DNA from 4 places in the Halomonas sp. GT genome. Region 2 is predicted to be linked to each of the others. Evidence: predicted binding sites of a transcription regulator. Region 2 holds the regulator's gene; each other region holds the start of a gene.

Region 1 (7,526 bases), 1.2 Mb from region 2:
GCGAACCACACTCGGCCAGCACGCCATTATCGGGCTTTCAATTAACACTCTAGCCCAACTTCAGAAGGCTCCCATCGAGTTGCTCAATTACGTCGGTTTAGGGCCTGTGTTTGCGACGGGCAGTAAACAAGACCACGCCCAGCCAATTGGCTTTGATGGGCTGGCACAGCTTGCCAATGCTTGCCAACTCCCATGTGTCGCGATTGGCGGGTTAAAAGCTGAACACATGGCTCACGTGAAAGCTGCTGGGGCAAACGGTGTTGCGGTTATTTCTGCTATTTGTGGCCAGCCAGACCCCCGCCTGGCTGCACAGGCGTTCCACGCGCAATGAACCAGCTCGACCATATTGCTGCGTTTGTAAAGGTCGCTGAGATGGGTAGCTACACCCGCGCGGCCGAAGCGCTAGATCTTTCCCGCACTCGGATATCTCGCCAAGTAATGGCGCTTGAAGAGGCATTAGGTGCTCGGCTTATTCAGCGTACCACTCGGCGGCTACATCTTACTGAAGCGGGCGAACGCTATCTCGTTCGTGCACAAAGCATTTTGATCGCTTTAGACGAGGCAGCGGCAGAAATCGGCAGTGGCACCAGTACGGTAAGCGGGCAGTTGCGCATCAATGGCCCGATGAGCTTCGGCACACGCTATCTTTCGCCGCTGGTTGCACAGTTTATGCAGACGCACCCAGGGCTTGAGGTGCGTTTGGATCTAAACGACCGCCGCGTTGATTTGCTGGAAGAGGGCTACGATGTCGCCATTCGCATTGGCAACCTACCCGACTCTAGCTTAGTGGCGCGGCGGCTCACCAAGTGCCGGATGCTGTTTTGCGCGTCACCTGATTACCTCGCTCAGCATGGCACGCCGCTGACTAGTAACGACTTGGCATCTCACCGCTGCCTTCGCTACCGAAGCGGCCAAAACAGTGGCGATTGGAGGATTGGTCATCAACTACTTAGTGTTTCTGGCCCCCTAGAGAGTAATAATGGGGATATGCTGACGCATGCTGCTGAAGCAGGCTTAGGGATAGCGCAACAGCCCAGCTTTTTAGTGACTGATAGCATTACGAACGGGCGCCTAGTACCCATCTTGCAGAATTTAACCCCTGCTTTGCTAGATATCCATGCGATTTACCCAGCCCGACGCTATTTACCTGCCAAAGTAGAGCGCTTTATTGAGTTATTAACGGCAGCATGGGGTGACCCACCAGCATGGGAAATCGAGCTCGGATTGTCGCCTTTATCGCAACAGTGAAGTGCAGTAACAGTGGATTATCTCAGTGTCTTTTATCCGTAAAGTAGCGCTATCGCATCCAACGTGATGCTCGCAACTAAGAGAGACGGCAATGACCACTGTTAACACTTCACCCCTTACTCTCCATGCCACCGCCTTGCTGCGCATCAGCTTGGGCGTGATGGCCTTAGCTCACGGCTTGCTTAAGGTATTTGTCTTCACCCTGCCAGGCACCGTCGGCTATTTTGAATCTTTGGGCTTACCGGGTGTTCTTGCGTACTTCACTATTGCTGCCGAAATAGGGGGTGGCCTTGCGCTTTTACTGGGGATCTATACTCGCTGGATAAGCCTTGCTCTAGTGCCCGTGTTGCTAGGTGCAGCCACGGTACACGTGGGCAACGGTTGGCTGTTCTCGAACGCGGGTGGAGGCTGGGAATTCCCAATTTTCTGGACGATTGCTCTCGTGGTACAGGCAGGCTTAGGTGGCGGTAGCGCTGTTGTCAGCCGCAAACTCGCTTAACCGCTCTGCCCGCATTGGCTTCGGCTTGTGCGGGCATCATTAGACCGCTATAGGCTAACGGAGGTACTAAGATGCTACCCAGCCTGTTTATTTCTCATGGCTCACCCATGCTGGCACTGAATAAAACGCCGGCCCACGCTTTCCTACGCGAACTGGGGAAGCGCCTTTCCCCTCGCGCGGTGGTCGTCGTATCAGCCCACTGGGAGAGCCTCACGCTCAAGGTCAGTACTAGCGCACAACCAGAAACGATTCATGATTTTGGCGGGTTTCCACAAGCCCTTTTTGAATGCCAGTATCCAGTCCCTGGCAACCCTGAATTGGCGGAACAAATTGCAGTATTATTGGGTGCTGAGCGCGTTGAGCGCGGCCTTGATCACGGCGCCTGGGTACCACTTTCGCTGATGTTTCCAGAGGCCAATATCCCCGTCGTTTCACTATCGCTACCTGTGCGTTGGGAAAATGATGCGCTAGTCACGCTAGGCGAGCGTCTATCTACCTTACGAAAACAAGGGGTTCTGATTATTGGTTCGGGCAGCCTAACCCATAATTTATATGAAATTCTTCCCCAAGGGAGCCCCGCTCCCGCCTGGGTAAATGAGTTTTCCCAGTGGGTTAGCGAACATATTGAAGCCAATGATCGCCAAGCGTTGCTCCACTGGGAGCGTGCTCCAAAAGCGCAGGAAAACCACCCGACCCCAGAACACTTCCAGCCCTTACTGGTGGCCATGGGGGCAGGCGGAGATGGAACTCAGTTACACCACAGCGTGGAACATGGCGTACTGGCGATGAATGTCTACGCGTTTAGCTAATAGCAGTGCCTAATGATACGGATTGGTTTTTTCGGGGCGACCCCAGATCGCGCATTAAAAGCGCAAATTCACTCTGTTCAGGGCCAATGCTAATACCTGGCACGGGGAGGCGAACTCGGTGCCCTGAGCCAGGTGCAGCACGCTGGGCTTCACCGCGAACGTTCTCCATATGTTCAAGCACGAAGCGGTGATTTCCACCTGGCAGCATGAGCTCCATGCTGTCCCCCACTTCAAAGCGGTTTTTGACCTCGATGTCCAACCAGCCACGAACAGGATCGTAGCCCAGCACTTCACCGACAAACTGTTGGTGCACACCGATGGAGCTACCCTGCTGATAACTTTGAAATTCATCGTGCACATGGCGGCGATAGAAGCCTTCGGTATACCCTCTGTTCGCTAAGTTCTCCAGCTCATCCATTAACCCCATATTAAAGGGGCGGCCAGCAACGGCGTCATCGATGGCGCGGCGGTAAACCTGTGCGGTTCGTGCGACGTAGTAATGAGACTTTGTTCGTCCTTCGATCTTAAGCGATGCTACCCCCATTTTTGTCAGACGCGCTACATGCTGTACTGCACGCAAATCCTTAGAATTCATAATGTAGGTGCCGTGCTCATCTTCATACACAGGCATCAGCTTGCCAGGGCGAGTGACATCTTCAATCAACGCTGAGAGCTCGTCCTGGTCAGCTACCGTCGTTTCACCTCCATGCTGAGCCGGCAACAGGTCACCCGTATCATCTTGGGTGGCTGCTATGGTGTTATATTTCCAACGACATGCATTCGTACAAGTGCCTTGATTGGGGTCGCGGTGATTAAAATAGCCTGACAGCAGGCAGCGCCCTGAGTAGGCAATGCATAGCGCACCATGAACGAAGGTTTCTATTTCTAAGCCAGGGCACTCTGCGCGTATTTCGCCAATTTCTTCAAGGGATAGCTCCCTCGACAAAATAATGCGGCGAATACCTTGGCGCTGCCAGAATTGAGCGGCGGCCCAATTGACGACATTGGACTGCACCGATAGGTGGATTTCTTGATCTGGCCAACGATCGCGAACCATCATAATCAGACCTGGGTCTGACATGATCAACGCATCGGGTTCGGCCTCAATGACAGGCTCCATATCCCGTAGGTACGTTGTCAGTTTGCTATTGTGCGGAGCAATGTTGGAAGCAACATAGAATTTCTTGCCTCGGGCATGTGCATACTCAATGCCACGATGCAGATTATCAATTTTAAAATCGTTGTTACGCACCCGGAGGGAGTAGCGCGGCTGACCTGCATAAACGGCATCTGCCCCATAGGCAAACGCGTAACGCATATTTTTAAAGGTACCGGCAGGCGAAAGTAATTCGGGAGCTTGCATAGACAGTCACCGTTATCAGGACGATGGCGCACGGGCGCAGTGATGAAAGTGCCGGATTATAACCAGCTCAAACAGCCTGTCTTGCTCAGCTATCTACTTTGCTGACCCAGATCAAAAAGTAATGACCACAAGCCTCTTTTGACGCATACGACGATTAGTAACAGCCGCGTTTTAAGCCGTTGGGCGGGGTTTCAGCGTCGTGCGACGGTCATGGTAAGCAATTGCTAATCCGCTACCCATAATCAGCACGCTGCCCACCCATACCCACAAATCGGGCAGCTCTCCCCAGAACCACCAGCCGAGCAGCACCGCCCACAGCATCGCCGTGTAATCAAATGGAGCGGCAATCGCCGCAGGGGCAAAGCGAAATGCCAGCGTAATAAACGCAGTCGCTCCAATACCCAAAACACCGGCAGCCAAAAAACCAAGCCAGTGCCAAGGCTCTGGGGTTTGCCAAACCCAGGGCAAACTCAACGTAGTGACGATAAAGGGCACTAACGTCATATAGAACACCATTGCCCACAGGTGCTCCCGAGCGCCATAGCGCCGCGCAGTAATCATCATTAGCGCATAAAAGAAAGCGGCTCCCAAGAGGGTTAGCGTACCGAGCTGGAAAGCATCACCACCGGGGCGAACCACAATCAGCACGCCTGCAAAGCCAACTAACGACGCTATTAATACGGGTGGATCAATCCGCTCGCCAAGTAACGGCACTGAAAGCAACGTTACAAACAAAGGTGCCACAAAAGCGATTGCCGTAGCCTCTGCGAGTGGCAATAGGGTTAGTCCCCAGACAAAACACACCATTGTAGCGGTATAAATTAATCCTCTTAAAAGGTGTACACGGGGACGTTTGGTATACAACTTGCGCAACCCTCCCGCAAAATGCGCTAACAGGGCAATGAGCGGTAATGACACGAGTGTACGAAAGAAAATAATCTGTAGTGGCGAATGTACTTCGCCTAGCCACTTCGATACAGCGTCACCAAGCGCTAAGAACAGAACCCCTAAACACATGCACAGGATACCTTTTAACGACGTTGTCACGACGCTCTCCTTTACCCTACAGACACTTTATCAGCCGGGATTAAATAACTAATAAAAAACCCCGCCAATGTGTCACTGGCGGGGTTGCGTATCTAACGTGGCTTTACAAGCTTGCGTTGACCACCATGCACTCCATCCCCTGCGCTTGGAGCGTTCTACAGGCGCGTCTGGCGCGCGCTTCATCCAAAGCGACAACACGAGCACGGAATACCGGCGTTTGACCACCTAAGGTATCGATAGCAACCCGTCCACCCACTTCATGAGGGAGGCGTTGGGCAGCCTGCCGTGCCAACTGCTCTGCTCGCGCCGCTTGGCTAAAGGCTCCTACCTGGATACCCCAGCCACCAGCGGTAACAGACCGCTGTGGCGTAGCCGCCAACTCGCGCTCACGTTCAATAAAAGCATTCACCGGATCTGGTGTACGGGTGACAGAAGTTTCTGTCGGTGCCTCCATGGAACGCGCAAGACGATCTTCAATTTCAACAGCTGGGGCAGACGCTGGTGAAGGAGAAAGTGTTGTCGCTGCCAAATGATTGGAAGCCGTTAAATTATTCACAGCCGATTCATTACTCGCCATGACAGGACGATTAGAGGCTGGCGGTGTCGGTACGGGACGTTGGCTAGGCGTGCCAGAAAAAGCCATAAACTCGCTAGAAAAATTAGTATTCGCCAGCCACGTTTGCTGGTCACGCAGCGCTGCACGAGCAAAGCTACGGTCTAACAAATTCGCCATATGAGTGTCACGAGAAGCTCCACTAAAACCACCCATTACGATGCCTACTAAGCGGCGATCCCCGTGAACAGCCGTTGTCGCCACGTTGAAACCTGACGCGCGAATAAAGCCAGTTTTAAGGCCATCTGCACCGGGGTAGTTTTTCACTAAGCGATTATGGCTGGTGTGCCGGGTTCCACGATAGGTGAACTCCTGCAGCCCAAAGTAGTGGTAATACTGTGGAAAATCCTGCATCACGCGTACAGAGAGCGTCACCATATCCCGTGCCGTGGTGACTTGCTGGTCATCAGGTAGACCAGAGGCATTGCGGAATGTAGTGGCATTCATGCCTAGCTCGCGAGCTTTTGCGGTCATCAACTGAGCAAAGCGTTGCTCACTACCACCTAACGCCTCAGCAACCACGACAGCAACATCATTCGCAGAACGCACCGCCAACGCACGAATAGCAGAATCAACAGGAATCGTACTTCCTGCAGAAAGCCACAGTTTTACAGCAGGCATGGCGGCAGCTTGAGCAGACACAGGAAGCGGCTGATTAAGACTAAGCTGACCACTTTCCAATGCTTCAAACATAAGATAAAGCGTCATCATTTTGGTTAACGATGCGGGGTAGCGACGCTCATCGGCATTCTCGGCGTACAAGACCTCTCCGTTTTCCAAATCCACAACCATGCCAGCATAACGCGGATTTGCATGAGCACTCGATATCGCGCCTAGCAGCACTACCATTAAAGACAGCGGAAGCCACCAACGCGTGACTATCGTTGCGCATATTCCCCTTGTTGCCATACATGCCCCTTTCTTGTTTTGCTGTGATGTCACACTACCAACCATCAATCTACTTGCCATACTAAGAAATCTAAGACTAGCACGGTAACTCGGCAAGTGAATTAAGAAAGCAGTATATAAGTTGAAAACGCAATGAATAGACCAAAAAAAACCGACCCTAACGGGTCGGCTTTCATTTTTGTTGAGCAACAACGCAAAGACTTACTCTTCTGCAGCTGCTTCTTCAACAACCGGACGGTCAACTAGCTCAACGAACGCCATAGGCGCGTTGTCGCCTGTGCGGTAACCGCACTTGAGAATACGGATATAACCACCCGGACGCTCGGCATAACGCGGACCTAGCTCGTTAAACAGTTTACCGACGGCTTCTTTGGAGCGCGTACGGGCAAACGCCAAACGACGATTTGCAACGCTATCCTGCTTGGCTAGGGTAATTAGCGGCTCGATAACGCGACGCAATTCCTTGGCCTTAGGCAGGGTTGTCTTAATGACTTCATGTTCGACCAGCGAGACAGACATGTTCTTAAACATGGCCTGACGATGCGAGCTGGTACGATTCAGATGACGACCACTCTTACGATGACGCATGGTTGTAATTCCTTACCAAACTGGGACTCGAGTCGACACTCACGCGGAGGCCTTGTCGTCCTTCAGGCTAGCGGGTGGCCAATTTTCCAACCGCATGCCGAGGGACAAGCCGCGCGCTGCCAATACGTCTTTGATTTCATTCAAAGACTTTTTACCAAGATTAGGCGTCTTCAGCAGCTCAACTTCAGTGCGCTGGATAAGATCACCAATATAGTAAATATTCTCGGCTTTTAGGCAGTTAGCGCTGCGAACTGTCAACTCAAGATCGTCTACGGGGCGCAATAGGATAGGATCAACAAGATCCTCTTCCTCTTCGACTTCCTGCTCTTTATCAGCTTCCAGGTCGACGAAGGCGGCCAGCTGCTCTTGCAGAATGGTCGCACTGCGACGGATAGCCTCTTCCGGATCCAGTGTACCGTCGGTTTCCAGATCGATAATTAGCTTATCGAG
Region 2 (7,526 bases):
AGATTGCCCTATCAACACCGGTGACGGCATGACGATTTTATACTTACTGATTCCACTTTCACTCATTCTTCTGGGTCTCGCGGTGTGGGCGTTTTTCTGGGCCGTGAAGCACGACCAGTTTGACGATTTAGAAGGGCCAGCCCACCGCATCCTATTCGACGACGATGAGAATGACCTGTCTCCCGAGCAGCGTGCAGCGCGTAAAAAAAGCGGGTCCTCTTCTCAAGATGACCAAGAGCCTCCTGTATGAATCCGACGGGACTCGATTTACCGCCCCTACTAGCCGCATTTGTATTTGGCTTAATGGGCGGCGCCCATTGTATCGGCATGTGTGGCGGCATTATGAGCGCGCTAACCTTTGCCGTTCCGCCTAGCATGCGACACCCAGCCCGCATGGGTGGACTGTTGATTAGCTATAACGCGGGACGTATTCTCAGCTATATGGTGGCGGGTGCTATTGTTGCTGCACTTGGCACACTCATATCGCTTTCGCCATCTGCACGCATTGCGCTGCAGGCTTTCGCCGCATTGATGCTCATCTTGATGGCACTCTATATCGCTAACTGGTGGAAAGGGCTTCTGAGAGTAGAAGCCGTTGGAAGATACCTTTGGCGTTATATAGAGCCAGTGGGAAGACGCCTGATGCCCGTCGTCCAACTTCCTCAAGCCTTCGCCCTGGGGTCACTGTGGGGCTGGCTGCCCTGCGGTCTGGTTTACTCCATGCTAGCCTGGAGCTTAGCGATTGCAGACCCACTCGATGGCGCTCTTTTAATGGGGGCTTTTGGCCTGGGTACACTCCCTGCTCTGCTGGCAACGGGATTTGCAGCACAACAGCTGAGCCATTTAATCCGCCACCCCGCCACTCGAAGCGTCGCCGCACTGTCGATAATAAGCTTCGCCCTTTGGCAGCTATGGACGCTGATACCCCTAACAACGCATTAGGCATACTCTTCTATAGCTTGATATAGCTCAACGCTTTCCAAGTGTCTCCGACGTAGCATTCCAAGAGAATACTGAGCAACTGCGCTCAGTCACTCCTTTTGTTTACTTCTCACTTCGGAGCGCTCGCCATGCCCGTTCATGCCACTGCTGCCTTCTCACCTACCAACACTGATGTGTCTGGGGCTAATGCCTGGGATGAAGCGCTGCTGCGTCGCTATGACAAAAGTGGCCCACGCTATACGTCCTACCCGACAGCTCTAGCGTTTCATGAGCAGTTTAGTGCCGATGACTTTACTCAGGCGCTAGCGCGCAGTAACGAGAGCCACCGTCCGCTATCACTGTATGTGCATGTGCCCTTTTGTCGAAAAATTTGCTTCTACTGTGCTTGCAATAAAATCGCAACGAAGAATACCGCCCTTGCAGAACCTTATCTTTCTCAGCTAGATCGAGAGATGGTGCTCACTGCCCGCCATTTAGACACTTCACGGCCGGTGCAACAGTTACACTGGGGCGGTGGTACGCCCACATTTCTAACCTTGGCACAGATGGGAGATCTGATTGATCGCCTAGATGCCCGTTTTGGTTTATCTGGCTCAGCCGATCGTGATTACGCTATTGAAATAGACCCTCGTGAAGCAGACGTATTTACGCTGCGCCACCTACAGTCTCTCGGCTTTAATCGACTAAGCCTTGGCGTACAGGATTTAAATCCGCAGGTACAAAAAGCCATCAACCGAGTACAACCCCGGGTACTCACCGAAACGTTGATGGAAGAAGCACACCGTCTTGGTTTTCGCTCACTCAATCTTGATTTGATTTATGGACTGCCATTTCAAACAGAAAAAAGCTTTGCCGAGACACTAAGTCAAGTCATCGAACTCAACCCTGCACGGCTGTCCGTATTTAATTATGCGCACATGCCCACCCGTTTTGCGCCACAGCGACGCATTAACGAAACGGACCTTCCCAGCGCTGATGAAAAGCTGGCTATTTTGCATACCACCATAGAAATGCTGACTAACGCAGGCTATGTGCATATTGGCATGGATCACTTTGCACGACCTGACGATAGCCTAGCGATTGCTCAGCGCAACGGCACCTTACAACGCAATTTTCAGGGCTACTCTAGCCATGCACAGTGCGATTTAGTTGGCTTAGGCGTATCCGCCATATCACGGGTTGACGACGTTTACGCACAAAACCCGACCCAGCTTAACCAATATGAAGCAGCCTTAGATCAAGGTAAGCTGGCAACCGTTAAAGGATTAAGGTTAAATAAGGATGACCTAATACGAAGAGACGTGATTGAACGGCTAATGTGCGACATGCATATTGATCTAGCGGACGTTGGAAAGCGTTGGCACATCGATGCCAATGACTATTTTTCCACCGCAATTGAGCAATTGAAGATAGCTGAGCAAGACGGCTTGATCACTCGCCATCAGCAAGTTATTAGCGCCACCCCCTCTGGGCGGCTGCTGATTCGCCATTTGGCGATGGCTTTTGATGCTCGCCTAGCTGACCAGCCGACTCAGCGCTACTCTAAGATTGTATAAGCTTCTTGAGACGTCTTGCACCTGGGCCTATGATGGCTAACGAGAAAGGGAGAATAATATGCCACACCCCGCCAGCCAACGACGCTCACTGCTGCAAGAGGCGCGCTGCCAGACCTGTAGCCTAAGCTCGCTGTGTCTACCGCTTGCCTTAGAGCTTGAGGACATGAGTCAGTTTGATGCCATCATTCGTCGCCGCGCTCCGCTTAAAAAAGGCGAGCCCCTGTTTCGCCAGGGTGATCACTTCACCAGCGTGTATGCCGTCCGCTCAGGCAGCCTGAAACAGGTAACCAGCGAAGGTAATGGCAATGATCAACTGACAAATTTCTATCTTCCCAGCGAACTGGTGGGGTTAGACGGAATTGATGAAGAGCACTACCCCGGTAGCGTCATTGCACTGGAAACCACAACGGTGTGTGAAATCCCGTTTGATCGCTTGGACCTACTTTCCGAAGAACTACCCGAACTACGTGGTCAGCTTTATCGGAGTATGAGCAAAGAATTGCGGGATGACCGACGCATGATGCGCTTGCTATCGCGCAAGACGGCCGATCAGCGACTAGCAAGCTTTTTAGTTACCCTTTCAGACCGTTTTCGTCGACGTGGATACTCGCCTTATAGCTTCAGGCTCTCCATGTCTCGCGCCGATATTGGCAACTACTTAGGCTTGGCGGTAGAAACGGTCAGCCGTATTCTTAGCCGCTTTCAACAGCAAGAGGTAGTGGCTGTTTCAGGGCGCGAGGTTAATATTTTAGATATGCAACGCCTCATCACGCTAGCTGAAGAGGAAGAACAGTCGGCTAGTCCACGGTAAGCGCCTGAATACGCCCTTCCATCAACGCCGCTTGTTTGGCTTCAAGGCCAGCAAAGTCAAACAAACGGCGGTCTGCCAGCTGGGAAGGCGCTACATTGGTCACTGCTTTAAACATGCTCTCTAGCCGTCCTGGATGTTTTTTATCCCACTCAGCCAGCATATCTTTGACGACTTGACGCTGAAGATTGGGCTGAGAGCCACATAAGTTGCAGGGAATAATGGGGAATTCCATTAGCCGAGAAAACTCTGCAATATCAGCCTCTTTGCAGTAGGCAAGGGGGCGAATGACAATGTTTTTGCCATCGTCAGATAAAAGCTTGGGAGGCATTGCTTTCAAAGTGCCACCAAAGAACATGTTAAGAAATAACGTTTCTAAAATATCTTCACGATGATGCCCTAGGGCAATTTTTGTTGCCCCAATTTCCTCAGCAAACCCATAGAGAGAGCCACGTCTTAATCGTGAGCAGAGTGCGCAAGTCGTTTTTCCTTCAGGGGTTTTCTCTTTCACCACGGAGTAGGTGTCACGCTCTAAAATGTGGTATTCAACACCCACTTTATCTAAGTATTGGGGCAGCACATGCTCTGGAAAACCTGGCTGTTTTTGATCCATATTGACGGCGACCAGAGAGAAGTTAACTGGCGCGTTGCGCTGCAGGTTAAGCAGTATCTCCAGCATCGTATAGCTATCTTTGCCACCAGACAGACACACCATCACTTTGTCACCTTCACCAATCATTTGATAATCAATGATGGCGTTGCCAACCTCTCGCCGTAAGCGCTTTTGTAGCTTATTAAATTCACGCTTTTGTTTAGCGGCATGATGCTCGGATGGTGTCTGTGAGCTATTAACAGCAGAGCTGCTAACAGAAACAGTCTCAAGTGCAGCGGGATCAAAATAGTCAGGTTGTAGCATGGTGTAGGCACTGCCGATGGTAGAAGAAGCAGCGAACATTCTAACAAGACTCACCACCTCCACCCAAGATAAACCCGTGGATTCATCGTATGAGGGTAGTAACGACTACGCCTGCTGGGCGATCTCGCGCTGCAAACGCAGATATAAAAGCGCGCTTGCGGTAGCATCCCCCAACACCCCCATCCATTGAAGAGCGGGTATTTGCCAACGAGCGAGCGCTTCCGTTAGGCGGCCGCTCGTCTCACACTGTGGATGTAAGCGACGCAGCTGACGATAGTGCAGCTTTCCAACATCAACCTGGGCATTGGGCAAACCAAATCCCAGCCCGGCTTTAAACAAAAGATTAAGATGTTCCACCGAGCGGCCTAACTGCCAACCAATTAGCGGCCGATTACCGATAAATTCAGCTAGCGCCCCAAGATGCTCAGCGTTAGGCGCCAGCACCGTATCCGTCGCATAAAGCTGATGATGTCGCCGCAATGCAGGGCCGTTGTTGTTTTGCTCTTCTGCCAGGGTAGCCACCCAGGCTTGGCTGGTCTGCACTCTCCCTGGGCTTAAGACAACAGCAGCGACGCTGACCACAGGCGCTTGGCCCGGGCTAACCTGGCAGGCAAGTGCCACCATTTCTTCCCCCATGTAGGGCTGAAACAGCCATGCGTAGGGGGAATCTGCCCAGCGTCGGCGGTCGCTTTCGCGCTGCATTAATGTACGCAGCGAGCCACTGAGTAATGACATATGCCGGTCTAACAAGCGCATTCCGCTCACGAATACTCCAAATGATAACGATGGGAGAGCCGCTGCTTAAAATCTTTTACGATATGCAGCGCCTCACGCAACAGATCACGCTCAAGGGACGAGAGTTCTTGCACCACCACACGGTTGCTGCGCTGCTGAGTCGACGCTTCTGCTGTCTGCAACTGCTGCTTTAAACGTAGTTCGGTAAATAGCGCCAGCGCCTCCCCCAGGTCGTCAGCAAAACGGCGATCAAGACGACCATCTTCTGCTAAAGCGTCCAAGCGGTCTAAGGTGGAAGTGGCGTTAATTCGTCGCTCGAGCGCCATTGTGCGCACCCCATGAACAATAGGGAAAATCCCGCCTTTTTTAATATCAATTCCATGCTGGGGCTTTTTTAAGGAGCCAAATAGCGTTAGCGGTGTTGAGAAGCGCAGCGCAGCGCGTGCAAAGTAGGACAGTAGTAGCTCATCGCGTGAGCAGCGTTCAAACAGCGCTGCCCGCACGCTGTCTAGCAATTGCGGGTTACCGGCCACCCCGTGGGCATCCAGCAAAATTGCCAGCTTCATTAGGCTATCGCCATCTCTTGCACTCACCCATTTAGTAATGTTGTTTTTCCATTGCGACACAGTGCCAACCCATTCAGGATTAGACACCATGATATTACCTGGGCACGGTGGGTAACCGAGCTGAATCAGCGTCTGGGTAAGCGCATTCATGTCGTCGGCAAGCGAAGGCCATTGGCTGTCATCAGCTAAAATCAGACCATTATCTTGATCTGTTTTAAGAATTTGCTCACCGCGTCCTTCACTTCCCATGACCATTAGGCAACTGTGAGAGTGATACTGCTCGGGAATAACAAATGACCACGCTTTATTGATGATTCGGCCATTCAACGCGGCCAGTAGGTCCATAGCAAAACGTAGTTTAACCCCTTGTGCCATAAGCGCATTCACCAATTCTGGCGTGCGCTGGCTGGCAGCCGCCAATGCTTCTAAGCTATTTGCCTGTTCTACCTGCAGGCTAACCACATAGCTACGGCTCGAAAAATAGCTCAGGACATCCGTTAGCTCTACCACCCCTTTCAGGGCTCCCTGCTCCATAACCACCACGCGCGTTACTTTATGCCGAGTCATCAGCACGAGCGCTTCAAATAAGTATTGGTTGGGGGTAACAGTCACCAACGAGAAATGGGCCACATCCTCAACGGGCGATGTATGTTCAAAGTTATTCAGCACGACGCCATTGAGCAAATCGGTTTTAGTAACAATGCCAAATTCGCCCTGGGTTTTGACTAACAAGCTATCCGCATGACTGTCGTTGAGCTGGCGCACCGCGCTAGCAATATCTGTCGATGCGTCCATGATAAGAGGTTCGCGCATACATTCGCTGACTTTAGCCAACATAAAGCCAGCCATCGTCACACCGCCTTCGGCACGCTTTTCAGTCATTAAACGCGCTTTATGAGATAGCGACTGCTTGAAAAAATTTTCGAAGTCAGGATGGTGACGGCATAGCTTTATAAATAGAGCCTTAGGCATCACATAACACAAGCATTCTTGCTCAGCTTGGAAACGATAGCGGCTTTTACCATTCAGAATACTAATGGCACCAAACAGGTCACCAGCCGTGTAGTGCCCAATCCGTGCACTGGACGCTGGCAAGGTAGGGTCCAGTTCAGCAACTTCGCCTTTATGAATCAAAAATACCGATTCACCCGCTTGTCCCATCTCGATAATAATTTCATCACGATCAAAATAGGCGATGTCCATACCACGACGCACGTGGTCACGCCCTTCATCATCAATTAATGTGAAGGGCAATTGGGAAAGATCAACGTCAATCATGAGTGACCCCAGTTAACCGCGATGAAGAACAAAATGGCTTAAGGTTTGATTGTTTTTTAACCAGCGCCTTTATTATACCTTTTGCTATACCGCTAACGTCGCAAAGACGTTTGTTTAGCGACCAAAGTAGCGACACGAATTAGCAAACTTGATCATTTAATATACCACTTATTAAAAGTAGCAAACATTGCTTTTAAGCGACCCATAGACCATCGTCCTATCACCTAGGACGAAATGATCAAAAAACTTCAAAAACAAGTATTTATTTTCATAAACTAACATCACAATACGTGCTGAAAGCTCATTGATACCAAAGTCTGGGATTTATTTTTTGCGATTATTGCTCACTATTAACAACGGGCTATACAGGATGTTCATGTGTCACTTGTTAAATACTTATCAAGACACTGAAGAAAACCTTGCCAAACCATTAACCAGCAGAGCAACTTAACTAACAAGGTGATGTGTCTAACCGCACTAAATCATCGCAGACAACTAAAAGAGCGGTTTTCTATGAAGGATTGCCCTAATGGATCACACGCTATCCTGAGTTAACTTTCCAACCCTAAAAATCACAACTGGAGAGCACCACAATGGCAGATGACAAATCCAACGCTGCTGAATACTGGAAAGCCAACGTCCGACTAATCTTTGGATGCTTGGCCGTTTGGGCGTTCGTTTCTTATGGATGTGCCATCCTCTTTCGTCCGCTGTTAGCGGGCATT
Region 3 (7,526 bases), 930 kb from region 2:
GAACGCCTCAGGCTCAGTTTGGCGACGACACACATTCGTCGCTACAGCACCGTCAAGAAACCCATCGTTATCTATCTCAGTTGCCAGCCACGTTGCCGCTTCGTAAGCATCTCGGTAACGCATTAAAAAGCACGGCAAACCTTTTAAGAGTGGCAAAAAGCGTTCAATCAACGTTTGATCCGACTCATGCTCAGCGAAATTCTGCTGCAACAACTGCCATAACCCATCTCCCGGCTGCAGACGTACAAGCTGTGGCTCACTAATCGATTCATCGCGCTCAATAAGGAGTATGGCGCCTAGCGGACAGCGCACCCCATGCGATGCCAGCTGCTGCTCGTTTAACGCTAAGTAGCCATAGCGATCATCATGAGGCCCTAAGTGGTTAGCAACAAACTGATGAAACTCAGACGCTAGAGTCTCGGGCAACGGCAAACGCAACCTAGGTGCAACGCCCAGCGCTATTCCTTCACCACCGCGATTGAGTGCCAGCACATCATCGCCGAACACCCGATAACCAGCTGCAGCAAACGCCGCCGTGAGCGTGCTTTTGCCCGCTCGATGACTATCCGGAAATATTACTAGCTGTTGATTAACCTCTACCGCCCCGCAGTGAAGTCCAATATGCTCTGGATGGTGGCGCAGATAAGCACCCGCTAAATCAGCAATCACGCTGCATGCGGTTCCCGCTGGTGTATCTAATAACATACCACCCGGTAGTGCCGGTGCTTCCTGCCAGTAACCTTTAGGATGACGCCAAACACAAATAGAAGGTGCTTGCTGCTGAGCCTCACAGGGCGTTAGCCGCCAGCCAGGCATGGCCTGATGGATCACTGGCAGCAGGTGCTCTGCATCAATCAAACGTATGCAAGGGCCAATATTTTCCAGCGCATAATCAACAGCAATCGATGTGGCAGACACGACACCCCCCTACCAGCGAGGTAATAAACGACTTATGTGAATCTCAATCACACCATCTCGTTCCCAGCGAGAACGCTGTGGGCGAGAGTAGTAAGGGCGAGAATGCCGTGATTTAGAATAACGAGGTCTTGAATAGCTGGGTCTTGAATAACTGGGTCTTGAATAACTGGGCCGCGAGTAACGTGAACGGGAGTGATGATCACGCGCTTCAGCTTGCCCCATGGATAACAGCGTAGGGGCTACGTAAAGTGCAGCGGCACCAAGCCCTAAGCTTGCTAAAACTTGTCGGCGTGAACGCCGCTTATTCAGCAGGGAATCGGCTTCATTGCTCATATCAGCACTCCGGATTAGTCGCTAGAAAAGGTTATGAAACGCTGTTTTAAAAACAATCCTAGCGTCGAAGCACTCGTCAAACCACCGATTGAGCGTTACTTTCCCATTGTTTACTTTTTTTAACTATACCTCAGCGTTTTGTGAAAACATTATGCAGCCACAGTAATCTGCCAATCATTACGGCCTGCGCTCTTTACTTGGTAAAGCGCTTTATCAGCATATTTGTAAGCGCTTGGAAAGGTGGTTTTCCCTGCGGTAAAGCGCGCCGCCCCAATACTCAAGGTGACCCTTTCATTGTCCGGATGCGTGGGGTGTTTGAAATCAGCCTGCTCTAAAGCAGACGTCAATTGTTCACAGTAGCCAATCAAGATTGCATCTTCATCACAAGGCAATACGGCCGCAAACTCATCGCCCCCTAACCGGTACAGTTTTGCATCTTTTCCAAGTACATGTTTTAAGAGGCTGGCTAAGCGCCTTAACAGTTGATCCCCCTCAGGATGCCCCAAGGAATCGTTGTACTGTTTGAAGAAGTCGATATCGACCAAGATCAAAGCAAGCGCTGCCCCCTCTTTGGCGGCGACATCCTGATGAAGCGCACTACGGTTACCTATCCCCGTCAGCGGATCGCGCATCGCTTGCTGCATCCAGGCCATTGTTTGCTTAGTAGCGCGCTCTGTTCGCCGCAGCTGGCGCTCATGCATTAGCCAAAACAGCAGGCCTAGCGCAAAAATCACCATACTCGAATAGGTGAGAACCTGATTATGCCGCCGGGTGCTCTTAGAAAACTTATTAATTGCCATACCACGCAGGTCGAGCTGGTTCATCTCAATGTTTGTTAAACAATCAATTGGTCCCAACAGTTCGGCCGCGGCATCAAAGGGTGTCACGGCATTTTCTTTAAGGCGCTCTGTTAGTAAAGTTAGGGTTTGTAAACTTGATTGAGTACAACTGTACTTTTGACGATATATCTCAACGTCAATTAGTCCATAGGCAAGATCGAGATTAAGCCTAACCGTTTGTCGTTGTTGATCGTCAAAAGCCTGTTCGCTTAACAAATGTTGCTGGGCGAGCTGTAAATATCCCCGCGATCTGGTAGCCAATTGCTGCCCAGTCAAATTGCCGGTTTGGCTGAAGTAAGCTTGTATTTCTGGATATACCCATCGCGCCTCATAAACAATAACCACCATCAATGCCATAAAGCTCATAAGGCTCAATGATAGCCACGTTACATAGCGCCGCTTCCTACCTAAAGGACTAGGTGGTGGTGTAGGCACGGCAGGTGGGCAAGATGGCGGTTCAATAATCACCAACGCGCCTCAATACTTCGAATCATCCATATCCAATCATTGAATTCACGTAAATTCTCGATATCACGCTGATCATCATAAGCCTGCTCAACCAGCCGCAACGGCCCTCGCGAACGCAACGTAAGCGGCTCTCCATTCTCTTCCGTTACCATTAACCACTTAGGATCATTCCAGCCACTTAATGTCACTTCGTAATCATCCCATGCCGTAAAGCGCAATGCAGGGGGAACTTCGCCAAACTGATTAATGAGAAAGCGACGGAACTCAAGTCCGTGCATATCAACTTCTCGCCCTTGAAAAGGATCAAATATTGACAAGGTAATCGTAGACTGTTGGCGCAACTCGTTAAGAGAAAGCGTTGTGGTTTTTTCGCCATTAATTACGCTTAATGACTGAGAATAGGCCGGCATTGATAGCCAACTAAGTAATAGTAGGACGCAGACAACACTGACCTTGAAATAATGAAGAGCGCAACAGCGTATGGCAACGATTGAAGTAACAGCATTCATGGCAAATGGCTTCCTGGCGATACAGTGCCTTATTGTGCTGCCAGATACTTTACCAGACGGTTAATGCGAATACTCGGAAACAGTTTTTAATCAACAAAAAAAGCCGGCCCAATTGGGCCGGCAACAGGAAGCTCGCTGTTAAAAGCAAGCCCCCTCCCCTGACGACTGTCATCACAAACAGCGTTAATGCTTTTTACGTTCATCCTTACGGAGATGGTCGCGTACAATAAAACCTACCCAACCAATCATAAAAGCAATCATTAACGCGACAGTAACTAGACCGAAAATAACAGTATCATCCCAGTACATGGTGATCCCCTCCTGCCGTGATGTATGACACCATCCTAGTGCGTTGATAGCGGCAGGAAGCTGACCTGGGTCAAGCTTTTCAGCGGGGTTATTTGCGGCCTGTCAGGAACTTGATATGGGTCAGTTTTTAGCGCTCAAAGTACGCTGCAGCTTCAAAATACGCTGTCAATTTTGAGCACGCCGAAGATTTAAAGCCTGTGAAACTTAAAGCCTGTGAAACTTAAAGCCCTAAAACTTGCAGCTAAAGCACTTTTCGATCTTCTACTTTACTGTGTTCAGTTCCCGGCGGTAGAGGATGGCCTTTAGCTAGCTCTGCACGGGTTGCATCTCGTACATCCAGCACGTTTACTTGGTAGCGAAGCGTGTGACCTGCCAGCGGATGGTTTGTATCGACCGTTACCATGTCACCATCAATACTCATCACCGTGACAATTTGCGGGCCTGCTTCACCTTCTGTTTGGAAACGGCTACCTGGTTCAAGCGTCGCGCTGCCAAACGACGCACGGCTCACCTCCTGCACCAAGTCTTCATTACGGAGGCCGTAGGCATCAGCAGGCGCAAGCGTGACACGCAGCTCATCTCCAGCGGCTTTATCTTCCAAGGCACTCTCTAAACCGGGCAAAATATTATCGTGTCCATGGAGATACTCTAAGGGCTTATCACGCGCGTTGGAGTCATCTAGCACGCGGGTACTGCCATCGCTAAGCACATCGCTTAACACGTAGTGTAAAGTGACTACCTGATGGGCTGTAATCGACATTGAAAACTCCTCTCCGGTAAGCTATCGGCTTTGTCATGGATATCAGGCCTAGTCTACCACTGACCGGTTTTTAGCGGGCCTCGATGCAGACGTTTTCTTTCCTGGAGTGTTAACCAACATGCCCACCCCTATTCCCCAGCGCAGCTGGCTGGATGCGCTAGGTATTTACTGTCGTGCGCCTGTCATCACCATGCTGTTTCTAGGTTTTTCTGCAGGCCTGCCTTTTTTACTGGTGTTCTCAACCCTTTCTGCATGGCTACGCAGTGACGGTGTAGAAGTTGCCGCGATTGGCTTCTTTGCCTGGATTGGCATGCTCTACTCAATCAAGTTTTTTTGGGCGCCTATCGTTGACCGGCTTGCACTTCCGATCCTGACCCGCACGTTTGGCCAACGACGTGGCTGGATGCTGCTTGCCCAGGGGATGATTGCAGCTGGGCTAATTGGCTTAGCGGGAGTCAGTCCGGTAGGCAACCTAGGCTGGGTAGCAACCTTTGCGCTGCTGGTAGCCTTTGGCTCGGCCACACAGGATATCGCCATTGACGCGTACCGCATCGAATCCGCGGATGACGATGTACAAGCCGCAATGGCCTCTACTTATATTATCGGTTACCGCGGGGGGCTGTTAGCCGCAGGAGCAGGGGCGCTTTATGTGGCATCCGCGATTTCCTGGAACGCAGCGTATCTCTGCATGGCTGCGCTTGTGGGCATTGGCGTGCTCACCGTACTCATTCGACCTGAACCTAAGCGCGCATCGCTGACAGTTCAGCTCATTCACGAACCCAAAGTACGCGCCTTCATTCGTGCCAGCCGTGGCCAACCGAAAGTTTTGCGACGTCTAGGTGCTTGGGTGATTGGTGCCATTGTGTGCCCTTTCACCGACTTCTTCCGCCGCTATGGGGTGAAGGCGTTGGGCATTTTAGTGTTTATCGCGGTGTTCCGAATTAGCGACCTTGCCATGGCCTCTATGGCAAATCCGCTATATATCGATTTAGGCTTTTCACTGGCCACCATCGCCAACGTCACCAATATTTTTGGTATTGCCATGAGCATTACAGGGGGCATTCTTGGTGGTTTGCTGGTCGCTCGCTACGGCATTGGGCCACTGCTAATCATTGGCGCAGGCTTTGTCATGGTGACCAACCTGCTGTTTGCCGCGTTAGCATTGATAGGTAATCAGCTTCCTATGCTGGTCGTCACCATTATTGGCGACAACCTTGCCAACGGCTTAGCCAGCGCTGTCTTTATTGCGTTTCTTTCCAGCTTAACCTCGCGGGCTTATACCGCCACCCAATACGCACTGTTTTCGTCGTTAATGACGCTACCAGGAAAGTTTCTGAGCGGTTTTGGCGGGCTGGTCGTCACGGCTCAGGGATACGCCACCTTCTTCGTAGTGGCTACCCTGCTCGGCTTACCCGCCATTCTGCTAGCCATCTGGATCAGCCGAGATAAGCAATTGGTGCCTACCCCAGTGATCGCAGAAGCAAAATAAAACTAGCGATGATCCGCCAACCACGCCAGCGCGCCTGGCGTGGTGCGCCACTGGTCACGCATCAACGTACGATACTGCCATGCTTCCGCACGGGAACCGGGATCTACCTGACCATCCGCATGGGGCATAGAAGGCCGTGGATTCTCTGCACACAAAAGCTCAAGCGCATAGCGATTATGGGCGATCACATCCGCCAACGCTGCTTCGGCGGCATCGTGGTTTTCCAAACGATATAGCGCCAGCGTACGGCCCATCAATAACCCCAGCTCTAAAGAACCATCGTCCTTTTGTGGCTCATCAGTGAGCGCTAACGCTTCTTCATTGCGGTCATCCCGCAGCAATTGGTCAAGCACTAGCTCTCTCAACCCAAGGCTATCTTCCTGATCTATAGCTAGCAGCTCTTCAGCCAACTCGCGTGAGTGCTGGCGCGCTCCGCGCTCCATGCCCACCACCAGTGCAAGGCCAGTACGCAGCAGCATGGCGTTATCGGCATCATCCCAACACAGGCTGCCGTCACCGGCTGCACGGGCTTGTTCTAACCAGCGGGAAAGGCGCAGTGCCAGGGGTTCCAGCAGGCTCGGTGCCATCCACGGCAGGCTACCAAAGCGGCTGGTCAGCGCTAACGTTAAATCTTGCACTACCTGGGGCGCATCTAACCATTCTGGGTGGGCACATAGCTCAGACATCCACTCTATCGCGTTGCCCCAGGGGTCATCGCGAAAGCCCAAGGCGACCTCTTCATCGACCATGACTTGAAACTGTTCGTGCCAAGCCGCAAACAGGGTTTCTTCACGAGCAGTGGTTGTGTAGTGCAACCTACCGGAATCGGCATCTTGCTCAATGGTAAGCTTCGGTGCGATTGGAAGTGCCGACAACAGCGCCTGTAGCGATACTAGCGGCGTCGCCATATCTTCTTCGGCGCTCAACAGCTGGTCGGCCAAGGTGGCACCAGGATTTTCAGCTAGAGCAGCCAGAAATTCGAGCTGCTCTTCATCCAAGTCGCCCTGGCGAACCAAGCGACGGTACCAGAAGTTAGCTCGCTCTTTGGCCTCTTCCTCATGACCTTCATGCAGCAGCAACATGGCTTCAATGTAGGCTAGCGTCGGTGAGTCCGGTAGTGCCTGCTGGGCTTTCACGAACGCAGCGCGGGCGCTGTCTAAGTCATCGTTATCCAGGTGCATGAGGCACAACCGCTCAAGCGCCACACCGCGCAAAAACAGTGGACCGCGTTCCATAACGTCATCAAGCAGGTCAGCACGTTTGCGGGTAAACCCGCGCTCTTGATAGATATCTAACAGAATTTCGAAAGCAGGCTCGGCCTGCTCCGGCAGTCGCGACCAATCACTACCGTCGAACAGTGACTCAAGAATCTGCATTGAACGACCGGTTTGACCGCTTTCAGCAGCAATTAGCCCGGCTTCTAATAACGCCTGGGCAGGTGCTTGCTGACTTTCCAGCGCCGCTTTCAGCGTAGCGCCTTTCCACTCACGCAGGGAAAGCATCCACATCATCTGCTCAGGAATATCCGTGGGGAAGTCAACGCGGTAGCAGCACTGTTTGAATTTACGCCCTGAATCACACCAGCAAGGCTCGTTACGCCCTGGGGTGGCCAATGGTTCGTTCGCAAAATTAAGCCGCTCTAGCGGCGTTTGCGACCATAAAATAGGCGCAAGCGCCTGGGCAGTTGCCACATCGCCATTAAACGAATCTGCGCCTTCGGCACGTACCCAGGTCATAAAATCGGGGTAGTGTTCCTGCTTCCTAATTGCCGAGAGTGCCCCAGAGGCAAATCCCAGCAGTTGATCGACCCATACCGCCAGCATTGCCGTCTCCACTGTCTTCAAAACGCGATTGAAAAGCGCAATAGTCTAGCATGACAGGCGGCGCTCCCGCAGCGGCAA
Region 4 (7,526 bases), 340 kb from region 2:
GCGATGCACGGAAAAGGGTAGCGGCGGTGATTGACGCTTTGCAGCTAAGCTAACGCATTTATGGATGACAGGCCCTGGCTAAAGCGCTGCTTTCCCCAGGGCCTGTTGTAAGTGCAGGTTTAAAGCCCTTGAGCACCGCGCCGCAGCCAATTATGCACGAAGGCTAGCTTGCGCATTGCCGGGTCGGAAAGCACAAACGGATAAAGATCCGAAAGCCCCATCGAGCGGTTCACATGGTTAACACCGGCGACTAATGATGCCGCAATATGGATCAAACGCTCAGCATCCGGTTCAGCGTAAGCATCCCAGCCATAGGTGTTGGGCAAGGCAGGAGAGGTCATACCTGCTGACACAAAGCTATCGGTGATATCGGTCAGATGCAGCAGGTGCGAAGTGGTTTCCGCCCAATCTTCATGGGGGTGGGAGGACGCATAGGTGGAAAGAAAACGCTGCCGCCAATCCGCAGGTGGGCCATTGTGGTAATAGTGCTGCAACGCTGCTGGGTAATCCTCCCGCTCATCGCCAAACATCTCACGAAACTCATCAAGAAAGTCATCCCGTAAGCTCAGCCGCCACCACAGCATATGGGCGATTTCATGGCGCATATGGCCAATCATTGTGCGGTAAGGCTCTTCCAACGCTTCTTTGCGGGTCGTGCGCAACACAGCATCCGCTTCCGCCACACTGATGGTCACCACGCCACCGACATGCCCCATGGGCACCGGCGTTCCCCCTTCGGCCAGCATATGAAATATCGGCGGTGTTCCGGGGTCTTCCGGGCGAAACCAGTTCCAACGGCCAAGGTTATCGATCACCCAGCGCTTCGCCGCCTCCGTTTGTGCCCAGTTGGGCATGGCATCAGCAATAGAAGGGTCTGGTGCAAGGGCAGTCATTGCGCAGGCACGGCAGAATTCACCTTGCTTAGGGGCAATCCAGTTGCAACCGATCACTTCGCGGTTGGCACAGAAGGGCGGCATTGGCAGAAAGGCGCGCGCTTGCGGGTCGTAAGCCACAGGAACGCCGTCGGCGGTCACCAAATTATCAAACCAGAGTGAACCGGCACCGACCGGATTAGAAAACACACGCATAGGTCGGTAACTCAAAAGAAATGAGCTTTCAGTCTAGGAGCCGAGGCGGGGATAAGCCAATAGCGATTGCTTTCAACAGCTAACTAGTGGCGTTTTCATCAGTTTTCAGGAAGATGGCGGGAGCGAAGCTAGTCACAAAAGCTTAGCAATTTTATGTGGTTTAATGTCTGTTAGCGTACTCATCATTAACGGTTATCGCCTCGTTGTAATAGTGCTTAAAAGTGCGCCATTCAGAATTGGTTGTCGTTACGCATCATGCAACTAGGAGGAAGGTGTGTATAAAGTAGAAAGAGCAACGTTTCCCGCTGACTTAAATGCTGTACTTGATTTGTATCGAGAATATATAGCGAGCACGTCAGTTGACCTTGCTTTTCAAGGTAACGATGAAGAATTTAATAACTTATCTGAAAAGTATAGCTCGGATGAGTCAAAGATATTTTTAGCAACAATTAATAAGATACCGGTGGGGTGTGCTGCATTTCGCAAGGTGAACGATAATACCTGCGAAATGAAGCGGGTTTATGTTCGTCCAACTGCTCGTGGAAGTAAGTTGGGCGCTAGGTTGGTAGAGCGAATATTGCAGGAAGCCATCAGCAGTGGGTATAAGAAAATATGCCTTGATGTGCTGCCTGAGTTCGAAACGGCCTTGGCGTTATACCAGTCATATGGGTTCGTTCCACACCCACCCGTGACGAATAACCCTGTCCCAGGAACCCAATTTTTGGGGTTGGATCTGACCTGATAATGGGGGCCGATATTGTCGAAGGAATGGTGAGCGAAAATCTCCCTAACACCTCATAGCTAGCGAGTGTTATTTGTATTATGGTTTAAGTCTTCCCACGTTTAGCAGAGGTATTTGTCCAATGAACCATTGATGCCGCCGTTGCTATAACGGCCAGTCTCCATCCCCCCAGCAGCAAGGATAGTCCTTGGAATAGTTCTTGGAATAGTCCTTGAGAAATAGTCCTTGAAATGGTCCTTGGGAGGGCTCTAGAGAAAGTTCTTGGCATCGTTGGAATCACATATGACAAATACCTATCTCACCTTAAAAGGTGTTTCCTACGTTCTGTCGGATGGCAGAACGCTTTTCACTGATCTTCACGAGCGGTTCGATAGCCGCCCAACCGGGTTGGTGGGGCGTAATGGTGTCGGCAAAACAGTCCTAGCCCAAATCCTTGCTGGCCTATTGCAGCCAACCACTGGCCATTGTCAGCGCCCCGGCAGCGTTCATTATCTTGCCCAGCAGGTGGCGCAGCCGAAGGGCACTTGTGTCGCTGATCTTGCCGATGTTCGAACAACGCTGGATGCGCTAGCCCGCATTGAGGCTGGCAGCACAGTGCCTGAGGATTTTGAAGCAGTTGATGATCGCTGGGACATGCCCCAGCGATTTCGCCATGAACTCGAACGCAATAGCCTGGGCTATCTTGAGGCCAGCACTCCAGCGAACACATTGAGCGGCGGCGAAGCCATGCGCGTTGCCTTAATAGGCGCCATGCTCTCTGGCGCGGATTGCCTGATTCTTGATGAGCCAAGTAACCATCTCGACCGACCCCATCGGCTGGCACTCATCGAACATCTTCGGCGCTGGCCACGTGGGCTGATAGTGGTTAGCCATGATCGGCAACTGCTGGAAGCCATGGAACGTATCGTGGAACTCTCCCCCTTAGGGCTGAACAGCTACGGCGGCAACTATACGTTCTATGCCCAAGCGAAAGCGCATGAACATCAGGCTGCCCTTGATCAGCTCAGCCAGAGAAAGCTCGAACGCCAACGCGAAGAGCGAGCGATGCGCAAGCAGCGTGAACGTCAGGAGAAACGACAGGCGCGCGGCAATCGGCTGGGCAAGGAAGCCAACCAGGCTAAGATTCTGTTAGATCGTCAGAAAGAGCGCAGCGAAACCTCGGCGGGCGCGCTGCGCCAAAAGCAGGCAGTTAGTCAGGCGCAGCTAAATCAACGTGTGCGTGACGCCGCAAAGCAGGTTGAAAACGAGCTACAAATCAACCTGCATGAAATACCCGTTACCCAGGCCGCCAAGCGCTGTTTAGCAGAATTAGAAAGGGTTGAGCTACCGTTCGTCATGGGAGCCACTCGGCACATTAATCTAATGCTGAAAGGGCAGCAGCGACTAGGCATCATAGGGCCGAATGGCTGTGGTAAATCTACGCTGCTCCGCGTGCTGGCGGGCCAGATTGAGCCCTTATCAGGAACCTACAACATAACGCCCGAAAGCGCCTATCTCGACCAGCAACTGGGGAATCTAGACCCAGCAAAGACGCTACTCGAACAGCTGCAACGGGCCAACCGAACCGCGAGTGAAGGAGACCTACGCATGCGGTTAGCCCAGCTAGGCCTAGGCGCGCAAAAAATCACCACACCCAGCGGATTGCTAAGCGGTGGTGAGCGCCTGAAAGGTGCGCTAGCCTGCATCCTCTATGCCGATTCCCCACCGCAACTACTGCTACTGGACGAGCCGAATAACCATCTTGATTTGCCTTCAGCACAAGCACTGGAAACCATGCTGCGCAGTTACCAAGGCGCGTTAGTGGTGGTATCCCACGACGATGCCTTTCTGGAAAACCTAGCGCTAACAGATCGCCTGCTAGCAACCGAACAAGGCTGGCACCTGGAGCCGGTTTGATCGTACTGCACCTCCTACCACACGCCCCGTAGGAGGTGGCTTTAGCCCGCGACGATTCAAGCACTGAGCCATCAACAGGCTGCACCTGCCTGGATGCATTCGCCAAGGCTGCAGAGGCTCAGTATCATAAGCAGCCAACCCAACCACAGAAGTCACCTTCCATGTCATGCCCACCTTGCCCCAATTGCCAATCTGAATTCGTCTACCAGGATCAAAGCCTGTTCATCTGCCCGGAATGCGCTCACGAATGGAACCCTTCCGAGGTTGAAGCGGAAGACACCGTCACGGTGAAAGATGCCAATGGCACCCTGCTTGTTGAAGGCGATAAGGTAACGCTAATCAAAGACCTCAAGGTCAAAGGCAGCTCAATCGTGCTTAAGATTGGCACTAAGGCCGTTATCAAGCGGCTTAAGGAAGGCAAAGACCACCAGCTCGACTGCAAGGTCGATGGCGCTGGCGACATGATGGTCACCGCCCAGTTTGTGAAAAAAGCCTGAATCACCTTCACTCGCCTAGAGGGCCATCATGGACGTCAGACTCAACACGCAAGAACAGATCGTGAAGTCATTTTACTCCTGGTTGCCCATGGTGCTGGTCGCGCTCATTCTCTACGGCGCATTATTTGTCGGGCTCGCTATATGGCTACTAATGCAGTTGTTTGGCATGGAGCAAGCAGTCGCGCAAACAGTCGGGCTACCAAGTGGAGTGCTGTTCCTGGGTGGCTTGTTTTACATCTATGTGAAGTGGCTGCTGACAGCGCTGTCGTCATACCAGTTTTCCCTGAGAGGCAATCAGCTCATTGTGAAAGGCATTTCGGGGCGGCGAACCATTGAACATGAACTGCCGGTGAATGACGTTAAAAAAATACACATCGGCACGCATACCCATACCATGCAAAAGCCAACATCAGGGCAGGGTGGCGCTAAAAGCAAAGCCGCCTCGCGGCTGACGGTTGTGCTAAGCAACGGCGACTATTTCAAACTCGATTTCGCCATGAACGCCTTTGATAACGAATCGCTGTATGACTTCCTCACCGCCATGAAACGTAAAGGAATCGATATTAACCTCAACGGTTAATGGCCCGCTCAACACGTAGCATTGAAGGAAGCGATTTCAGGCCGCGATGATAGAGCCCCAACGTAAACTGAGCCGTTATCAAAAATGGAAGCAACGTGTAGCGTGCGGTAACGAATCTCGCGAGGAACGAGCGAATGAGGCACCCGCGAAACATGCTTATCCACCCAAATTGATCCCGGTTGTATAAGGGGGCTTTAGCTTTAGTTCGACACTTCGACGATGAAGTAGGCACCAACATACAGAGCAGGTAGTAAGCCAATCATCCCACAAGCCTGATCCAGGTCATATCCGTAGCCTAAAGTGCTACTACCCTTCGGTGGGCTTAATCTAAATTAACTGTTAGGCTAATTTTACTAGAGCGCACAACGCCGCAGGGAACAACCTAATGCCAAATCCCCCACGCATTGAGCTTCACCCTATTAGCCAACGCGTGCAGGCGCATGTTGATGGCACGCTAATCGCTGACTCCATCAATACGCTTGAACTCCGCGAACGCGGCTATCCGCCACGCCACTACTTTCCACGTGAAGACGTGCGGATGGACTTACTCACCGTGTCAGAAACCAGCACGTATTGCCCGTTTAAAGGGCACACAGTGTATTTCTCGCTGGGTGAGCATTGGGATATTGCTTGGAGTTATGAGCAGCCGATTGCGGGTAGGGTGGTGTTTAGTGGTGAAGGCGTGGCGGTAGTGAATGGAGAAAGGAAAATTAACTCTTTACCCAGTGTTGTTGAAATGGCAAATGCCGCGCATTCATGAATTCTGAAAATTTAGCTTAATTTTTATTAATTATATTGTGAATCAGTTGGTTGTTTTAGAAAGGATGGGCCGCATTTATTCGACAAGCTTATTGGTGCGTTCATCCAATCATATAACGCGCTGTTTAATATCTGTTATACCGAAATGGAGATGGTCTGTAAATGTATATATTGAAAAAGGATTTTATAGATGAAAACACCGAGTCATATTGTGCAAAAGGTAAGAAACTTTCTTCTGGGAAAGCGTATTTCCTAAAAGACAAGAACGGAAATATACACTTTGGTGGAAAACAATGCGCCGAAATGCACGGAGCCAACGATTTAAGCCAAGTACCAGACCTCACTAAGTCATTAATTGCTCGCCGCGAGGGGCACTTAAAAGGTGGTAGTACCACAGAATCAAGTGGCAATAAAAATGATTTATCTAAGTCTCAAGCAGTGGCTTATATTCTTCTAAGGGAAGAAAAGCTTTCTGATTATAAGATTAAAGGCCAGTCTTTGTCGTACGATGTGCTTAAGAATTATTATAGTGAATACAATGAGCATAATGATTTGTCAGAGGGTTCTGTATCGCATATATTGAATATTGAAAACAAAGCATCAAAAGCTAATAAGAGATTGTCCCTAAAAAATCTTTCCACCTGTTATGCATACCAATATATTTTAGAAAGAACAATAGCAGCATTGGGTGCTAAAGATAATGCTGGTGGAGTTTCATATGTCAGTGATTTGCTCAATGGAGAAAATGGAATAAAGATGCACTGTAGTTTGACTAGGGAACAGGTTTATGGATTGTCAAAGTGGCTGCAGTTTTTACCAAAAGATTTGAGAGAGTCTAGACTGAGAGAGTTTGATCTATAAAAGATATAATTACCGAATTAACTATGCGTATATGATGTCGGATGCGTAAAAACGTACGCTAGTTGTTTGGGAGTTAAGGGCTGGTTTGCCAAATAAAAATAAGGATTTTTAAATGAGATTGCATGAGCTCCAAATAAGAAATTTTAGAAAACTCAAGAATTGCCACATCAAGTTTAGAGATACTACCTTTCTTATCGGGCCAAACAATGCTGGAAAATCCAGCGTATTTTCCGCACTGGAACATTTTCACAAAAATTCAAATTTGGATAGAGAGGACTATTCAAAAGAGTATAATGAAGAGGAAGAGAGTTATACTTACGAAGAAGACGTTGAGATTATAGCGGAATATCACAATTTGCCGAATGAAGCCAATAGTTGGTTGGGGTTTAAAGGTAGAGTTCTATTCTCTAGAAATGAACTGGAAGGAGAGACGGGGAATTCTATTGTTTATAAAAAAGTTTGGTCTCTTAATCAAAGTAGGCCGAAGATATTTATGAAGGAATACCCGAGAACAAGAAGTGCCATGTATGCTGACTGCAGAAAAGTATCGGATCTTGTAGGAGAGCATTACTCGGAAGCATTTCTAAAAGAGCATTTTGGCGAAGCTAATTTTGAGAAAAATCTAACTACTGCAGCAACAAAGCCAAAGCTATTAGATTTGCCAGAATGTTGGGATGTTCAAGTAGACGAAGAACCTACTTGGGTAGAGAATCCAGGTGGCATCCCCGGCAACGTGTTGTCTAAGCTTCCTATTATCGTCGTAATACCAGCAGAGTCGTGTATTTCAGAGCTAACAAGTCCTGGTGGAGCATTGTTTAACCTGTTGGGGGGGCTATTTGATACGGTTAGAAGCAACTCTAAAAACTACGCTCAAGCACAGACTTTTCTTAATGCCCTAGCTTCCGAGCTTAATCCAAATGATGAAGAAACGGATTTTGGGCAGCTAATTCGCGATCTGAATGGAATGGTAGATACCCTTTTTCCTGATTCGTCTGTACATGTTAGCGCGACACTCGATGTGCCAGATAAATCTATAAAGCCCCAGTTTAAAGTGGAAATGGAGAGTAATGTAAAAACCTCCGTTGACTATCAGGGGCATGGAA

What was found. The regulator FNR, encoded in region 2, switches genes on or off when oxygen is low (the NO sensors DNR and NnrR bind a similar motif). The targets are predictions, from matches to a motif close to TTGATNTANATCAA.
Region 1: a site for FNR is predicted at 4,021-4,034, ahead of trhP (prephenate-dependent tRNA uridine(34) hydroxylase TrhP). Genes of this name have one in related genera too.
Region 3: a site for FNR is predicted at 3,487-3,500, ahead of ccoM (cytochrome c oxidase subunit CcoM). Genes of this name have one in related genera too.
Region 4: a site for FNR is predicted at 5,076-5,089, ahead of B6A39_RS13275 (DUF427 domain-containing protein). Genes of this name have one in related genera too.

The regions. Positions count from the first base shown of each region.
Region 1 covers NZ_CP020562.1:214,853-222,378, reverse strand. Annotated here, with positions in the region: gene thiE (thiamine phosphate synthase) at 1-331, shown strand, start outside; gene B6A39_RS01070 (LysR family transcriptional regulator) at 328-1,248, shown strand; gene B6A39_RS01065 (DoxX family protein) at 1,340-1,747, shown strand; gene B6A39_RS01060 (DODA-type extradiol aromatic ring-opening family dioxygenase) at 1,819-2,556, shown strand; gene trhP (prephenate-dependent tRNA uridine(34) hydroxylase TrhP) at 2,549-3,919, opposite strand; gene B6A39_RS01050 (DMT family transporter) at 4,091-4,966, opposite strand; gene B6A39_RS01045 (serine hydrolase) at 5,070-6,488, opposite strand; gene rplQ (50S ribosomal protein L17) at 6,690-7,076, opposite strand; gene B6A39_RS01035 (DNA-directed RNA polymerase subunit alpha) at 7,116-7,526, opposite strand, start outside.
Region 2 covers NZ_CP020562.1:3,216,630-3,224,155, forward strand. Annotated here, with positions in the region: gene B6A39_RS14815 (heavy metal translocating P-type ATPase) at 1-32, shown strand, start outside; gene ccoS (cbb3-type cytochrome oxidase assembly protein CcoS) at 29-250, shown strand; gene B6A39_RS14825 (sulfite exporter TauE/SafE family protein) at 247-942, shown strand; gene hemN (oxygen-independent coproporphyrinogen III oxidase) at 1,071-2,498, shown strand; gene fnr (fumarate/nitrate reduction transcriptional regulator Fnr) at 2,557-3,309, shown strand; gene ttcA (tRNA 2-thiocytidine(32) synthetase TtcA) at 3,296-4,261, opposite strand; gene B6A39_RS14845 (DNA polymerase III subunit epsilon) at 4,328-4,978, opposite strand; gene B6A39_RS14850 (putative nucleotidyltransferase substrate binding domain-containing protein) at 4,984-6,801, opposite strand; gene B6A39_RS14855 (DUF4212 domain-containing protein) at 7,395-7,526, shown strand, end outside.
Region 3 covers NZ_CP020562.1:2,281,930-2,289,455, forward strand. Annotated here, with positions in the region: gene B6A39_RS10680 (PqqD family protein) at 1-918, opposite strand, end outside; gene B6A39_RS10690 (GGDEF domain-containing protein) at 1,401-2,456, opposite strand; gene B6A39_RS10695 (hypothetical protein) at 2,555-2,968, opposite strand; gene ccoM (cytochrome c oxidase subunit CcoM) at 3,251-3,376, opposite strand; gene B6A39_RS10700 (FKBP-type peptidyl-prolyl cis-trans isomerase) at 3,618-4,136, opposite strand; gene B6A39_RS10705 (AmpG family muropeptide MFS transporter) at 4,255-5,625, shown strand; gene B6A39_RS10710 (SEC-C domain-containing protein) at 5,628-7,448, opposite strand.
Region 4 covers NZ_CP020562.1:2,878,832-2,886,357, reverse strand. Annotated here, with positions in the region: gene B6A39_RS13305 (dihydrodipicolinate synthase family protein) at 1-53, shown strand, start outside; gene B6A39_RS13300 (zinc-binding metallopeptidase family protein) at 120-1,088, opposite strand; gene B6A39_RS13295 (GNAT family N-acetyltransferase) at 1,363-1,830, shown strand; gene B6A39_RS13290 (ABC-F family ATP-binding cassette domain-containing protein) at 2,113-3,726, shown strand; gene B6A39_RS13285 (zinc ribbon domain-containing protein YjdM) at 3,888-4,223, shown strand; gene B6A39_RS13280 (hypothetical protein) at 4,252-4,803, shown strand; gene B6A39_RS13275 (DUF427 domain-containing protein) at 5,189-5,563, shown strand; gene B6A39_RS13270 (hypothetical protein) at 5,725-6,423, shown strand; gene B6A39_RS13265 (AAA family ATPase) at 6,536-7,526, shown strand, end outside.